Regions from separate parts of the Streptococcus sp. oral taxon 061 genome, predicted to be linked through region 2. Evidence: predicted binding sites of a transcription regulator. Region 2 holds the regulator's gene; the other holds the start of a gene.
The links. The regulator NrdR, encoded in region 2, represses ribonucleotide reductase genes. The targets are predictions, from matches to a motif close to ACACNATATATNGTGT.
Positions count from the first base shown of each region.

Region 1: a site for NrdR is predicted at 3,710-3,725, ahead of nrdD (anaerobic ribonucleoside-triphosphate reductase). Genes of this name have one in related genera too.

Region 1 covers NZ_CP058258.1:1,681,258-1,689,362, forward strand. Annotated here, with positions in the region: gene HW271_RS08350 (uridine kinase) at 1-149, opposite strand, end outside; gene nrdG (anaerobic ribonucleoside-triphosphate reductase activating protein) at 146-742, opposite strand; gene HW271_RS08360 (GNAT family N-acetyltransferase) at 748-1,248, opposite strand; gene HW271_RS08365 (hypothetical protein) at 1,286-1,426, opposite strand; gene nrdD (anaerobic ribonucleoside-triphosphate reductase) at 1,438-3,645, opposite strand; gene HW271_RS08375 (damage-inducible protein CinA) at 3,771-5,324, opposite strand; gene HW271_RS08815 (hypothetical protein) at 5,369-5,503, opposite strand; gene mnmG (tRNA uridine-5-carboxymethylaminomethyl(34) synthesis enzyme MnmG) at 5,591-7,507, opposite strand; gene HW271_RS08385 (NUDIX hydrolase) at 7,516-7,971, opposite strand.
Region 2 covers NZ_CP058258.1:254,036-262,140, reverse strand. Annotated here, with positions in the region: gene der (ribosome biogenesis GTPase Der) at 1-218, opposite strand, end outside; gene HW271_RS01280 (NADPH-dependent oxidoreductase) at 232-945, opposite strand; gene dnaI (primosomal protein DnaI) at 942-1,838, opposite strand; gene HW271_RS01270 (DNA helicase) at 1,839-3,008, opposite strand; gene nrdR (transcriptional regulator NrdR) at 3,009-3,482, opposite strand; gene HW271_RS01260 (GntR family transcriptional regulator) at 3,625-3,990, shown strand; gene HW271_RS01255 (ABC transporter ATP-binding protein) at 3,994-4,689, shown strand; gene HW271_RS01250 (hypothetical protein) at 4,705-5,436, shown strand; gene HW271_RS01245 (LrgB family protein) at 5,506-6,201, opposite strand; gene HW271_RS01240 (CidA/LrgA family protein) at 6,198-6,572, opposite strand; gene HW271_RS01235 (MarR family winged helix-turn-helix transcriptional regulator) at 6,754-7,134, shown strand; gene HW271_RS01230 (DUF4649 family protein) at 7,229-7,450, shown strand; gene trxA (thioredoxin) at 7,465-7,779, shown strand; gene HW271_RS01220 (MIP/aquaporin family protein) at 7,869-8,105, opposite strand, start outside.

The sequences.
Region 1 (8,105 bases), 340 kb from region 2:
AAATTTACCTTTTTAGAATCAAGTTCTTGGTACAATTCTTGAGCAAAAGTTGATTTCCCTGAAGCTCCATGACCGTAGATACCCAGCGTTTTTACTTTTCCCGACTCTATTTCAGATACTAGTCTTTTTATTAACTCTTTTTTCTTCATTCTCTCTTGACCTGTTCATAGTTTTGCTTGCCATCGTTAAGCTTGTCCCAAATAACTACTTTTCCACTTTGCAGAGATTTTTGTACATCGATGATTCGTTGATTGGAAGAACCACGAAACTGGAGCATGAGATTGCGCTTGTTTTTGTCATAGCGACCATCGACTAGGATATCAATCAGCGATAAAAGCTCCAATTTGTCAGGCGTCTCCAACATCATTTCTTCCCAAGTGTAGCCCGTCCAAGACCAGATATCTTTTTCTGGTAACTCTTTTCGAATGCGTTTAACGAGAGGCAAAAGAATTCCAGTATTGAGGAATGGCTCTCCACCGAGTAGGGTCAAACCTTGAACATAAGGCTGGGCAAGATCTGCCATAATCTGTTCTTCCAACTCTGGTGTATAAGGAATCCCGGCATTAAATGACCAGGTCGCTACATTGTAGCAACCTTCACAGTGAAACATACATCCTGCTACATAAAGAGAATTGCGCACCCCTTCGCCATCGACAAAGTTAAAAGCCTTATAATCAATAATACGTCCCTGACTAAGCTCCTCACTCTTCCACTCGCCTGGTTTTGGTGTATTCCATGTCATACTTTCTACTCCAACTCTATCCAATAGCGCTCCGTTCCATTTCGAACATCCTCTAACTTCCCACCATTAGCTAAGATAACAGCTCGGCTGGCAGGATTTTCTGTGCTACAAGTCACAAGCGCTCGTTTGATATTCTTTTCCTTGGCAATTTGTAGACCTTGTCGGAGGGATTCTTTGGCGTAGCCTTTGCCCCTTTCAGAGGGACGGATGGAGTAGCCAATATGGCCAGCATGATTCAGCAATCCCTCATTTAGTCTCAGCCGTAAATTTAAAAAACCTAAAGCATGATCTGATTTATCAAACAATACGAACTGAATTGATGGAACACGATTTTTAGGCAATTTTATTCCCATTTCTTTATTAAGGTTAGTTTCTAGCCACTCCTCATAATCAAAGTTCTCAGCATCCCAAAATCCACCATCGTGGGCTGATTGAGTCTGTTCAAACTCTGCCATCATGTTTAGAATGGTTTCTTTATCTGCTAATGTTGGTCTGCGTAATTCCATGTATTCCTCCCGCTATGAGAAAAGTGAGAGGGGACTCTCACTTTTTCTTGTTCTTATTCAAAAATTGTTCTCTAAGGCTGGCTACTCGATCTTTTTTATTGACTCCACCCTTTGAATGCTTTTCGTGGAATCGTTGAACCAAGGCCTTACCCTTATCGTCTAATTGATATTTTCCCATGCTATCTCTTTCTAATTTCTTACTTCATGCCCTGCTGTTTTGATAGTAGAACCGTTCATGTGTTTGACACGCGCAGCAATTTCCTTGTGACGACCATTCACCATCGGACGTGCTTGAGGATTCCCTAAATAACCACAAGTTCGTTTAACAACATCTACTGTTTTAGGATCATTATTACCACAGTTAGGACAAGCAAATCCTCTCTCAGTTGGTTCAAAATCTCCTTCAAAATCACACTTGTAACAGCGGTCGATCGGAGTATTAGTTCCGAGATAACCTACACGGTCATATGCATAGTCCCACACAGCTTCCAAGGCCTTTGGATTTTGTTGGAGAACTGGGTACTCGCAGTAGTGGATAAAGCCACCAGATGCACCCGCTTCTGGGTAGACTTTCTCAAAGTCCAATTTTTCAAAAGGTGTTGGATTTTTGCGGACATCATAATGGAAGGAATTTGTGTAGTATTCTTTATCAGTAATGTCTGGAATAGAGCCAAATTTCTCTGTATCCAAACGACAGAATCGGTCCGTCAAACTTTCAGACGGTGTAGAGTAGATAGAGAAGTGATAGCCATATTGGTCTGACCACTCTTCTACTCGATGTTTCATGTCTCGAATGATATCAAGGGTGAATTCTTTAGCTTCTGGATTGGTTTCCCAATTGTTGCCAAAGAAGACTGTCGCCACTTCATAGAGCCCGATATAGCCAAGCGAAACAGTAGCACGGCGATTCTTAAAGAGTTCGTCAACACTTTCTTCCTTACCAAGGCGGCGTCCGAAGGCTCCGTATTGATAAAGAATTGGTGCATTAGCTGGAGTGGCTTCCTTGGTCCGCTCTACACGATAGACCAGTGCATCTTCTGCGATATTCATCCGCTCATTGAAGATTTCCCAGAACTTGTTCATGTCGCCTTCAGACTCGAGGGCGATACGAGGAAGATTGACTGTTACCACACCTAGGTTCATACGACCAGAATTGACTTCTACTCCATTTTCATCCTTCCAACCTTGGAGGAAAGAACGGCATCCCATCGGAACCTTGAAAGAACCTGTCAACTCGACAATCTTATCATAAGACAAGACATCTGGGTACATGCGCTTAGTTGCACACTCAAGAGCCAACTGCTTGATGTCGTAGTTAGGTGAGCCTTCCTCTAAGTTAAGACCTCTTTTAAGAGTAAAGATGAGTTTAGGGAAGATGGCTGTACGATGTTCTGAACCAAGCCCCTTGATACGAATGTTCAGGATTGCCTTTTGAATTTCACGTTCAAAACGACTGGTCCCTAAACCGAAACCAAGAGAGGTAAATGGCGTTTGCCCATTTGATGTAAAGAGGGTATTAATCTCGTACTCTAGAGATTGCATAGCATCGTAGATGTCTTTTTGGGTTTTCTTCCAGGCATATTCTTGGCGCTTGTCAGGCAGAACCCATTCCTCCGCATCCTTGAGGTGCTTTTGGTAATTTTTCTCTGCATAAGGAGCCAAGACTTCATCGATACGGTCAGCTGAACAGCCTCCATACTGGCTAGAAGCAACGTTTGCGATGATTTGTGAAATCTGTGCTGTCGCAGTTTGGATAGATTTGGGGCTCTCTACCTCCGCATTTCCAATCTTAAAACCATTTTCCAACATGCCCTTGAAATCAATCAAACAACAGTTGGTCATTGGTGTGTAGGGGCTATAATCCAAATCATGATAATGAATCTCACCTTTTTGATGGGCATTAGCCACATGTTTAGGAAGCATTTGAAGTCCGATGGATTTTCCAACAATCCCTGCAGTCAAATCACGCTGGGTATTAAAAACATCGCTATCCTTATTGGCATTTTCATTGACAACTGCCTGATCTTTACTGAGAAGTTTATGAATACTAAAGTTGATATCTGTCGCTTTTGAGCGCTCAAAATCCCTTTGAGTCCGATAGGTGATATACTCCTCAGCCAAGGCGTATTCTTTTGCTTCCAACAACTCGTGTTCTACGATATTTTGGATTTCATAGATTTTTACACCTTGTGGGAAACGGCTATGAATCTCTTCGACGATACGTTCAACTAGAGTACTAAGTCGTTTTTCAACCAAAGGGGTTACATCCATAACCTTTTCAGCAGCCTTATGAAGCGCTTTGTCAATCTTGTCTACATCAAAAATTACACGTCTGCCGTCACGCTTTTCGACGAATAAAGTCGGATCAGGGACAGCCTTCTCTTCCAATACAATCATATCCATACCCTTTTCTTAAATATAATATTGATTCTAAAAAGTATTATATCACTAAAAAAATAAAAATCAATATCTTGTGTCAAAAAATAAAATTTTTTTAAAATTACACAAGATATTGATAGTTTTTATTTTAATTTATAGAGTTTAAAATCTTTGAATTCACTTTGAACCGCTTGATAATTTTCAGCTAAAAGCTGCTCAACTTCTGTCCAAAGAGTTGTTTTTGTATTTACTACAATCATCTTTGGTTGATTATCTCGTAGATCATTTACAAGCTTAGTACGATTTGCATCAAGTCCTGTATGCAATCTAGGCGATAGCAACTGACTAGCTGACAAGCGTTCGCTAGCTTTATAGCTACTTGTCAGATTATCCCAAACATAGATACGATCTGTAGCTTGAGTTTCCCCTTTGACCTTAGATTCAATGCTTGTACGTTCTTGATATTGTTCCGCATGGAGCAAATATCGTGATACTACAGGTGCTAAAAATAGGTAAGCCAGAGCTAAAATTGGCAGATAGGCATTTCCTTTTAGAAAAGCTCCCCATACCGAAGTTTCTTCTCTAGATCGTCTACGGCGATTCGCTCCTTCTGGCTTCTCTGTTGAAATTCGTGTCAGCAAAAGAAGCGACAAGAAAGGAAGGAACTCAACCATACGACTACCATTGATAAGATCTGTAGAAAAAATTTCTAAAACTAATACCAAAATGACAGCTATTGCAGCAGAGATTGATAAGACCGATTGCTTCAATGGTTTATATTTGAAGAGACCTGTCAATGCCAATGTCAATACTCCGAGACCTATCGACAACAATCCATAGAAGAGGATATTGTCGAATAATCCTGAGTTAGACGTAAAGTTTAAACTATCTAATGGATAGAGGATTTGACTAATGGCATTTCCGAAACTGCCTTTATAAGCTGTATAATATCCGATTGGATAAAAGAAGATTGAAAAACCAAGGCCCGCTGCAAAAAATTGATAAACACCATGAGCTAAATTATTGCGACCAACATTAAAAGCTGTTACAGCAAAAAACAAGACAAAGGCGTATAAAGTTGTGACCAAAGGTGCAAAGAAAAATGCTAGAGCTAAGCTAGCTCCAATACGGATAAATCCTTTGTCAAGGCTTGGTTCTGCCAAATAAGATGTTACTAAACTTAAGGCATAAAACAAGAATGGGAGTGCAAGAATAGTTGCATAGCCTCCACCAAAACTAAGAGCACTAGCCAGGACATAAAAGACTGTCAATACTTGTTGCGATTGCTTATCTTGTCCAGTCAGATTGAAAGCAGAACGGAAAAGAAAGAATCCGGCACCTACTAAGGCTAACCAATTAAAGACGGCAAACAAAATACTGCCCTTGGTTAAATACTGTAAAAAGTAATAGAGGAGGCCACTAGTCCCAAAATAATCTGCGTAGATATCCCCACTCTGATGCATAGCCCATCCAATATAGAAATCTTGAGCCTGCTCTGGACTAGTCAATCCTAGCACAAAAGGAAGAGCTACAGACACAAGTACCGCTAAAGTGCTCCAAATTAGGATTTTGAATAATGGTAAGCGAGCAGATTGTCGTGTTTCAAACTCTTCTCGCACCTCTCCCCCACCTGAATTATCTTGATTTCCAGTCCAAGTTGGGATTGGTTCGTCTTCTAATCTGCCATATACGTTCATTCGCTCTCTCCTATATTTTAATTTGTTCTAGTATATCAAAAAGTCTAGTTCTTGTCAGCCTGCTGAGGGCATTTGTTCAGCTTTTTACAGAGATTAGCGAAGTATTCAATCTCATAAAAACGATGATAAGACGCTTTTTTATAGGCTTCTAAAAAAATTTTTTCTTCTACTGTCAGCATAGTCATTTCTCCTTTTCTCTTAATTCGAAAAATGAAGAAAAAACTAAAAAAGCTGAAGCCCTCAATAGAGAATTCAGCTTTTTATTTTTAGTCAGCTTTTTTTTCTAAGTTTTTAGAAATACTTCGATTTTTACCTTCTAAGTACACCATAAGAATGGAAATATCTGCTGGGTTTACACCTGAAATACGGCTAGCTTGGCCGATGGTTTCTGGATTGATAAGCTTGAACTTCTGACGAGCTTCAGTCGCGATAGAGTCAATATCATCCCAGTCAATATTCGCTGGAATTCGTTTTTCTTCCATGCGTTTCATCTTGGCAACCTGATCCATGGCTTTTGAGATATAGCCTTCGTACTTGATTTCGGTTTCAATCAATTCGATAATCTTGTCATCCAATTCTTCGGCAGCAGGTCCGATGAAGGCTACCACATCTTGGTAAGAAACTTCAGGACGACGAAGGAATTCCTTGGCAGTCACCGCATCTGTCAATGGCTTGAAGCCCATCGCTTCAACCTTAGCGTTAGTTTCCTTGACCGGCTTGAGTTTGATGCTATCCAAACGCTTCATTTCATTTTCAAATTGATTTTTCTTGATTTCAAAACGAGCCCAACGTTCATCGTCCACAAGACCAATCTCGCGCCCCATTTCTGTCAAACGCATATCAGCATTGTCATGACGGAGGATGAGGCGGTATTCTGCACGACTGGTCAAGAGACGGTAGGGTTCAATGGTTCCCTTGGTCACCAAGTCATCAATCATCACCCCGATATAGCCGTCACTGCGCTTCAAAATTAACTCAGGCTTGCCTTGGATTTTCAGAGCCGCATTGATACCTGCGATAATCCCTTGGCCTGCTGCCTCTTCGTAACCAGATGTACCATTTGTCTGACCAGCTGTGAAAAGTCCTGAGATTTTCTTGGTTTCCAGAGTCGCACGCAATTGATGAGGCAAGACCATGTCATACTCAATAGCATAACCTGTACGCATCATCTCTGCATTTTCCAAACCTTTGATAGAATGAACCAGATCACGCTGGACATCCTCAGGAAGACTGGTTGAAAGTCCTTGGACATAAACTTCTTCTGTGTTTCGTCCTTCTGGCTCAAGGAAAAGTTGGTGGCGTTCCTTGTCTGCAAAACGCACAATCTTGTCCTCAATTGATGGACAGTAACGAGGTCCCACTCCCTTGACCACACCTGTAAACATAGGCGCACGATGGAGGTTGTTTTGGATAATCTCATGACTGGTACCATTGGTATAGGTCAACCAGCACGGCACTTGGTCTTTAACATAATCCTCATCACGTGAAGTATAAGAAAAGTGATTTGGTGTTTCATCTCCTGGCTGGATTTCTGTCACATCATAGTTGATAGAGGAAGCCTTGACACGTGGAGGTGTTCCTGTCTTGAAACGACCGATCTCGAGGCCCAATTCCTTGAGATTGTCAGCTAGGTTAATCGAAGCTAAGCTGTGGTTTGGACCTGACGAGTACTTGAGGTCTCCGATGATGATTTCCCCACGGAGGGCTGTCCCTGTAGTCACAATAACAGCCTTTGCAGCATACTCTTGATGGGTCGCTGTACGAACACCGACAACCTTACCATCTTCCACCAAAATCTCATCAATCATGGTTTGACGAAGGGTGAGATTTTCTTGATTTTCAACCGTTTTGCGCATTTCCTTAGAGTAAAGTTCCTTGTCAGCCTGCGCACGAAGAGCACGAACAGCAGGTCCTTTCCCAGTGTTGAGCATCTTCATCTGGATATAGCTTTTATCAATAGTCTTGGCCATTTCGCCGCCCAGGGCATCTACCTCACGCACAACAATTCCCTTGGCAGAGCCACCGATAGAAGGATTACAAGGCATGAAAGCCAACATTTCGATGTTGATAGTCGCAAGCAAGACCTTACAACCCATACGGCTAGCAGCTAGAGAGGCTTCTACCCCAGCATGTCCCGCACCAATTACAATAATATCGTATTCTTCTGTAAAATTATAAGTCATTTTCTCTCCTATTCCTCAAGATGAATGTGTCTTAGTTGTCCGTTCCAATCAGGCAGGGCTGTCTTTAAAAAGGCTGGAACCAGCCGAATATCCTCAAGCTTGTCCAAGTCAATCCACTCACAAGGCTGCGTTTTTTCGTCTTCCTGCATAGTCAATGGAGCATCTTCAAGCAAGTCTACTAAATAATGAAACTCGATATTGTGATAGTGAACACCGTCTTCCTCAAAACGATTTTCAACCACGAAAGCTAGTTGTCCAGCTTGAGCTTTGACACCCAGTTCTTCCCTCACCTCACGGACTACCGCATCTTCCGTTCTTTCGTTGACTTGAATAGCACCGCCGATGGTGTAATACTGGTCCTTATCTTTGGTGACTAGGAGCTTATGATTTTGGAGAATCAAGGCTGTTGCCCGAACACCAAAAACAGTGTTTCCCACCTTTGTCCGAAAGTCTTGTTGAGTCATTTTTGTCCTTTCCTTTAAACGACACAAAAACAGTCAAAACTCGTAAGAAGTGCAGGACAAAAAAGCCTGCAACATCCATGAGCTTTGACCATCATTTCTATTGCTTTTATTATTGTAGCAAATTGAGAAAATTT
Region 2 (8,105 bases):
TTGATTTGTTCCATAAATGGAGCATCAACATCGTCAATCCCTCCAGTATCAATCATACTAAAAGAACGGTTGAGCCACTCACCAGTAGCATAGATACGGTCTCGTGTTACTCCTTCGACATCTTCTACGATTGAGATGCGTTCCCCTGCAATACGGTTAAACAGGGTTGATTTCCCAACATTGGGACGTCCTACAATGGCAACAGTTGGTAAGGCCATGTTTTCTCACTTTCTACAATAAGTTCTTTTGTTCAAGATTTTCTCTAGTCGAGCTTGGTTCAGGCTGACCGAATTGCTCCGCAAGACGCTGACTCCAAGTGGTAGTCGCACGCGCTCCTGCGTATTCAGTCTGCACACGGTCATAAGCTTCAATAGCCTCAGCTGTTTGTTCTTGGTATTCTTCCTCAAAAACAACTTGCTCGAGTGGCAATCTTGGTTTCACGTCATGTTTTTGGTTAGGTACACCCAGTGCAATCCCAAAAACAGGATAAGTATAGTCAGGAAGCTTGAACAATTCTGCTAACTCAGCAGATTTGTAACGCACCAATCCAATAATTACCCCACCGTAACCTAGACTCTCTGCAGCCAGCAAGGTATTTTGCCCAGCAAGTGCAGCATCCACAGATGTAATCAAGAGACCTTCCACACCTTGTGGTTGGAAAGTATCTGTATGGAGACGAGCTCCTTTTTCTGCACGGTTTAAATCACCAACAAAGAGCAAGAATGCTGCTGATTGACGAATAGCTTCCTGAGGAACTAGTTCATACAGAGCATCTTTCTTCTCTTGACTTCTTACTAAAATCACTGAATAAGATTGGAAATTTTTCCAAGTTGAAGCCATTTGGGCAGCCTTTAAAATCTCATTCAAGTCCTCTTGAGGAATCTCTTGCTCCTTAAATCTGCGCACTGATGAGTGGCTTTGCATTAATTTAATCGTTTCTGTCATCGACGATTTTCTCCTTCTAATCTTGTTTCCTCTGCTAAATAACGGATACGCTCCATGACACGTCTAGCTTCCCAAGTTTCATCATTTCCGTTCTTGCCTTTTGCAAAATGTTTTTCCAAATCTTCAAAATTGAAGTTGGAAGTGAAAAAGGTCGGTAAATCTTCCTGCATACGATACTGAAGAATCACTTGCAAGATTTCATCACGGACCCACGGTGTTGATTGTTCAGCACCAATATCATCCAAAATCAAAACTTCAGCTTGCTTAATCTCATCCACCAAAGTCTTAACATTTCCATCACCAATAGCATTTTTGACATCAATAACAAAGCTCGGATAATGGAGAAGAGTTGATGAAACACCACGTTTTTCTGACAAGTCATGTGCTAGGGCAGCGACCATAAAGCTCTTTCCTACACCAAAGTCTCCATAAAGATAAAGACCTTTTCGTATGCTAGGAAAATCTTCAACAAAACCTAATAGTTTTTCAAAGACTGGTAGACGTCCTAAATCATCCAAATCAACTTGGGCTAAACTAGCTTTTTTAAGACTAGCTGGTAGATTGATCAGTCTTAGGCGGTTTTTAATAGCAGCTTCTTTTTCTGCAGCGATTAGTTCTGGAGTCTCTTCATAAGCGACATCTGCATATCCATGATTCATGACAAGAATCGGCTTATAACCTCGCGCCACATAGTCTGTATCTCCGCGAAGGAACTTATCACGCTCGGTGATATATTGGTTGAACTTAGAGATACTACGATTCAATTCCTCTTGACTGAGGGATTTCTTCTGGATAAAAGTCGCAACGTCAGGATCTTTCACGATTTGCTGGACTAAATCCTGATACTGAAAACGGCTCGGCTGACCTTTTAGCACGTCTCCTACACTTTCCATCTAGTCTCCTCCTTTTTCTAATCGGGCTAACATTTCTTTTTTCTTACGCTCTAATTCCAAACGAGTTTCTTCGCTTGTCTCATTCCTATATTCTGGATTGCTCCATTTAGGGACATTGTTTTTCACTGGAGCTGTCTTAGCTGATTTCTGCGCCTGCCCTTTTTGATTTTTCTCTCGAATCCTAAGTACTGCCTCTTCAGCAGAACGAATCTTGTTATAAGAGTAATCATTGGCCACTTTCATGGCATATTTTTCATTGAGATTGGCCGAATCAACCTTGTTGAAGGTCAATAGTATAACGACATTGATAACTTCATCAAGCAAGCCTAGGTCTGCCATCTGTTTTAGCAAATCGCGTTCGGCTTGGATAATTCCAGCATTTCGGGTTTGTTTGATTCCCGCTAAAAATTCTAGGGCCGTTTTACTTTTAGCTTCTCGGATAATGGTCGCTTCTTGAGGACTAAAATCCGACGAAACTGGTTTTTGCGCTAATTTTTCACGCATGCGCTTGACAGAAACAACTTGTGAAACTGCTGTTGATTTGGCCAATTGATAAGTCTCAAACCAGGTCCATTTTTTCTCATCAGCAATTTTAAACAACTCCAAGACATCTGACTGTTCATCTTGGAAACGGAGATTATCTCTCGCCATGAGCTGACGAAAATGCTCCAAATCAAAATCATTTTTAAAATCAGCTTTTACTGGTGTCTCATCATGACTAGCCAATTCTTCTATCTCTGGAAAGGCCTGACTCAAAGGAACGGCCAAAGGCTCTCCATCTGCCTGCTCTTGGCGCAAATCAGAAACTGCTGGTTCACCGATTTTTTTCTCCAATAAGGTACGATAAACCGTATGACGCAAGAAATCTGAGCCAGAAAGCGTTGGATGAATAGCAAGTTCATAGACGTCACCCTTTTGATAGAGGGTAATCAGGTTGAAGGCTGATAAGATTTTAAAGGCTTTTAAAAGCCTGTCCATCCCAAAATTGAGATGGTTGAGAATAGCTGCAAACAGGTGTTCTTTTTGTCCATCATCCCAAAAAGCTAAGGTATAAAGGTAAAGACTCAGCGCATCCTGACCGATAATCGGGAGGTAGCACTGCACCAAAGTTGTGGGATCTTGCGACACCCGATTATTCTTTAGAAAAGAAAAACGATCATTAGGCTTCATTTATTTTTCCTTTTTCTTCTTTGAAGATTGCGTAATTTGTTTGAGAAGATTTTCGAGCTCACTCACGTCCTTAAAGCTACGATAGACACTAGCGAAACGAACATATGTGATTTCGTCGAGTTCAGCTAACTCTTCCATGACGAGCGAACCAATATCTTCGCTCTGAATTTCATTATCATTGCGACTGAGGAGTTTTTGTTCGATACGATTGACTACCATGCCAATCTCATCACTAGACACCGGACGTTTTTGAGCCGAACGAATAATCCCGTTAAAGATTTTATCTCTGGAGAACTGCTCCCGTGTACCATCCTTCTTGACCACAACCAGCGTTCTCTCTTCTACACGTTCATAGGTCGTAAAACGATGCTGACATTCTTCACACTCACGTCTTCTTCTAATCGTATTTCCTTCTTCAGCCTGACGGCTATCGATAACACTTGATTTAGTAGCGCCACATTTTGGACAACGCATGCCTTCCCCTCCTTGTCGTTTTCTTTTCATTATATCATTTTTTAAGCAATTCCCAAAATAATTCTCCTTTTAGCTTGACAAGTTTTTTGTTTAGTTGTATTATTTAAGTGATACAAAAAGAAATTGTAGAAAGGAGACTGTGATGTCCTGGACATTTGATAACAACAAACCCATTTATTTGCAGATAATGGATAAAATCAAACTGCAAATCGTTTCCCATAAACTAGAACCCAACCAACAACTGCCAACTGTCAGAGAACTGGCTAGCGAGGCTGGCGTCAATCCTAATACCATCCAACGTGCCCTATCAGATCTAGAAAGAGAAGGCTTCGTATACACCAAGCGGACTGCAGGTCGTTTTGTCACCGAGGACTTGGACCTAATCCTCCAATCCCGTAAGCAACTATCTGAAGAACAACTGCAGCAATTTGTAACAGGCATGGTAGAATTTGGCTATGAAAAAGAAGAACTACCAACTGTTTTGAGAGATTATATTGAAGGAGTTTAGACTATGACCTTGTTAACATTTGAAAATGTTTCAAAATTCTATGGAGCAAGCCCTGCTCTTCAAAATGTTTCCCTTGAAATCCCAGCCGGAAAGATTGTTGGACTCCTTGGCCCAAACGGTTCTGGAAAGACAACCTTGATTAAACTAATCAATGGCTTGTTACAACCTGATGGTGGGCGCATTCTTATCAACGATATGGAACCAAGCCCAGCAACTAAGGCTATCGTTTCTTATCTACCTGATACGACCTATCTCAACGAACAGATGAAAGTCAAAGAAGCTCTTACCTTTTTCAAGACCTTCTATAAAGATTTCAATCTCGAACGTGCTCAAGGTCTTCTTCGTGACCTTGGTATCGATGAGAATAGCCGTTTCAAGAAACTCTCAAAAGGGAATAAAGAAAAAGTTCAGTTGATCCTTGTCATGAGTCGTGATGCTCGTCTATACATCCTTGACGAACCTATCGGAGGAGTCGATCCTGCAGCTCGTGACTATATCTTGAACACCATCATCAACAACTACTCTCCAACTTCGACTGTCTTGATTTCAACTCACTTGATTTCAGACATCGAACCAATATTGGATGAGATTGTCTTCCTCAAGGATGGAAAAGTTGTCCGTCAAGGAAATGTGGATGATATTCGCTACGAATCAGGAGAGTCTATCGACCAGCTCTTCCGTCACGAATTCAAAGCCTAGATAAAGGAGATTCTTATGTTTTGGAATTTAGTTCGTTATGAATTTAAAAATGTCAACAAATGGTTTTTAGCCCTCTACGCTGCTGTACTATCCCTATCTGTCATTATAGGAATTCAGGGCAGTACCCTCTCAAGCACCTATTATCAAGACAAGGGCGTTGTCATGTTAGTCTTTCTATCTCTGGTTTTTGGGGGTCTGGTTATTACTTTGGGTATCTCAACCTTGATCTTGATTATTCAACGATTTAAAGGAAGCGTATATGATCGTCGTGGCTATCTAACACTAACCCTTCCAGTATCTGAACACCAGATTCTTTCCTCTAAACTCCTTGGAGCCTTTGTTTGGTCTTTGACAAGTACACTGGTCTTTCTTTTTAGTCTTTACATCATCATATCCATGATTCAACCAGACGTCTTAATATCCAACTTTGCCGAGTTTATTCTCAAAAATTATCAAGATGATTTCTGGTTAGCCTTGATTTCCTATATCGTTAACACTCTTGCAAGTATCCTTTGTATCTACTTTTCTATCTCTATCGGTCAACTCTTTAATGAATACCGTACAGCTCTTGCGGTTGTCGCCTACATCGCTATCCAAATAGTCCTTGGTTTTATCACTCTAAATCTTCGCATCGATTTCGACTACAATTGGGTATTATCCTTTGAAATTTTCAAGGACTTAATCCTTAGCGTCGGCTTCTATCTCGGCACCTACTATATCTTAAAGAACAAAGTAAACTTACAATAATGAATGAATCCCCTAGCAAATAAAGCTAGGGGCTTCTTTTTACACAAAGAAATATAACATTATTATTTTTTAGCTCAATATCAAACCTGCTACGATGGGACTGACAAATACGTAGAGAATACCGGTGACACCGATAGCCAGGCCACCCATAGCCCCCGCAACAGCTCCATAGCGAAAAGCTGTCCCAGTCCCAACTGCGTGACCCGTTCCTCCAAGAGCAAGACCAACAGCTACTGGGTCGTCTATTTTTAGCCATTTTAAAAGTGTTGGTCCAATAACGCTGGTCAAAATCCCAGTTGCTACCACAACTACCAAAGTGATTGTCGCTATCCCTTGTAGCTTATCCGTAATTCCAACTGCCATGGCCGTCGTTACAGACTTTGGGAAAAGCGAAATCGCCAAGAAGAAATCCATACCGAAAAATTTTGCAACTAAAGCTGTAAAAATGGTATTCACAATGACTGCTAAAAAACTCCCAAGTAAAATACTTCTAACATGGTGCTTCATGAGGTGAAAACTTTTATAGAGAGGAATCCCGAGTGCTACTGTCGAAGGTACAATCAAGTTATTCAGATAAACCCCACCTTGATAATAGGCAGCGTAAGAAATACCAGTCAATTTCAGAAAAGCGATGATAAACAAGGTTGCTAGCAGCAAGGGAGTCGTCAGAGGATGAGGATATCGTCTAAAGATAATCATGCCCCCGAGATAGGCCAGGATAGACAAGGCTATCCCAAAAAGTGGATTGGATACAAATTCGCTCATTTGGCACCTCTTTCTTCGTAATCACCTTCATAACGCTTTTTGATAAACTGAACGACCAACGCAATCAAGATAATATTGATAACTGCTGCAAAAAAGACAATCAAGACAATGGGCAATAAATAGGGAGCAATCACATCAAATTTCTCCATAATCCCAACTGCAGGAGGCAAAAATAGAATAGTCATATTAGCCAGGAGAAAATTCCCAACCATGTTGACATGACGTACCCGCAACCACTTGAACTGCAAGGCTAAAAATAAAATAATCAAACCAATAATGCTTCCAGGGATAGGCAAATGGAAAAAGATAGAGATTCCCTCACCAATCAGTGAAATGACAAAGAGAATCATTAACTGAACATATAACTTCATCGTTTACTCCACAAATAGACTTTCTGCATACCAGTTTACTACTTTTTCAGAAAATTTCAAGGAAATACACAAGAAACATCCTTCTTGCTATCTCATCTAAAAAGTTGTATACTAATTGCGTGCGCAAGCATCTTAGATCTATAAAGCTATTTACAACTATTATATAGGAAAGGAGATTGATGTGACTTACTTAGATAAGTGGTTTGACTTCAACCGCCGACAAGTAGAATTAGAAGCTATTTTAGAGCAAACGATCGCTGAGCAAAGCGAACAAAGTCTAACGCTCAAAGAATTCTACCTCTTGCACTTTTTAAATCAGGCTCAAGAAAAATCTTTGAGACAGATCGACCTGCCTGACAAACTCCATCTGAGCCCAAGTGCTGTCTCACGGATGGTGGCACGCCTAGAAACCAAAAACTGTGCTTTACTGAGTCGGAGATGTTGTGACCAGGATAAGCGAGCCAGTTTTATCTGCCTCACTAGTGAGGGCCAGACGACTCTTGCTTATCTACAAAAAGCAGTCGAAGAAAGTCTTGAAACAAAAGCAGACTGGTTGTTCTAAATTTTTCAAAAAAACTTGCGTGCGCAATCAATTTTATTGACATTTCTTTTTCCAAGGAGTAAAATGAAGACATGATTTAGCAAAGGAGAATCCTATGATTGAAATCACTTATCTGGATGCCAGCAAGCAAGAGAGAACAATGACCTTCGATTCATACGAAGAATTTGAACGTTCTCAACATGCCTGCCTGATTGGTGTCGCAGACTATTACCCTGTCCAAAAACTAACCTACAAGGGCCATGTTCTGGACTACCATGGGACTTATGGAGATGTTTTCTTCTATCTCATGAAACAAGATTTAAGCCAATATAACTAAAAAGGAGAAATACTATGGCAAAAGCAATTACAGATGCAACATTTGAACAAGAAACAAAAGACGGATTGGTCTTGGTAGACTTCTGGGCAACTTGGTGTGGTCCATGTCGTATGCAAGGTCCAATCTTGGACAAATTATCTGAAGAACTTTCAGAAGATGTCTTGAAAATCGTTAAAATGGACGTTGATGAAAACCCAAATACAGCTCGTTCATTTGGTATCATGTCTATCCCTACTCTACTCTTCAAGAAAGATGGCCAAGTTGTCAAACAAGTTGCAGGTGTCCACACTGCAGAACAAATCAAAGCAATCGTTGCTGAATTGAGTTAATTATAAAATCCCTCACCTCTTATCGTGGGGGATTTTAATATATAAAAAACCTACTCTCCTGTATGAAGAGTAGGTTTTTTGAGTTTCAATTATTCTTCAGTTCCAAGGAAGTTTTTAGCAACAAGAGCTGCAAGAACTCCACCAACGATTGGTGCAAGGATGAAAATCCAAACTTGTTGAAGGGCTGCGCCACCTACCAATACAGCAGGAGCCAAGCTACGAGCTGGGTTTACTGAAAGGCCAGTAATATTCAATCCAACAAGAATCAAAGCAGTCAATGACAAACCGATCACCAAACCAGCAATAGCGCCATTACCTTTGCTTGC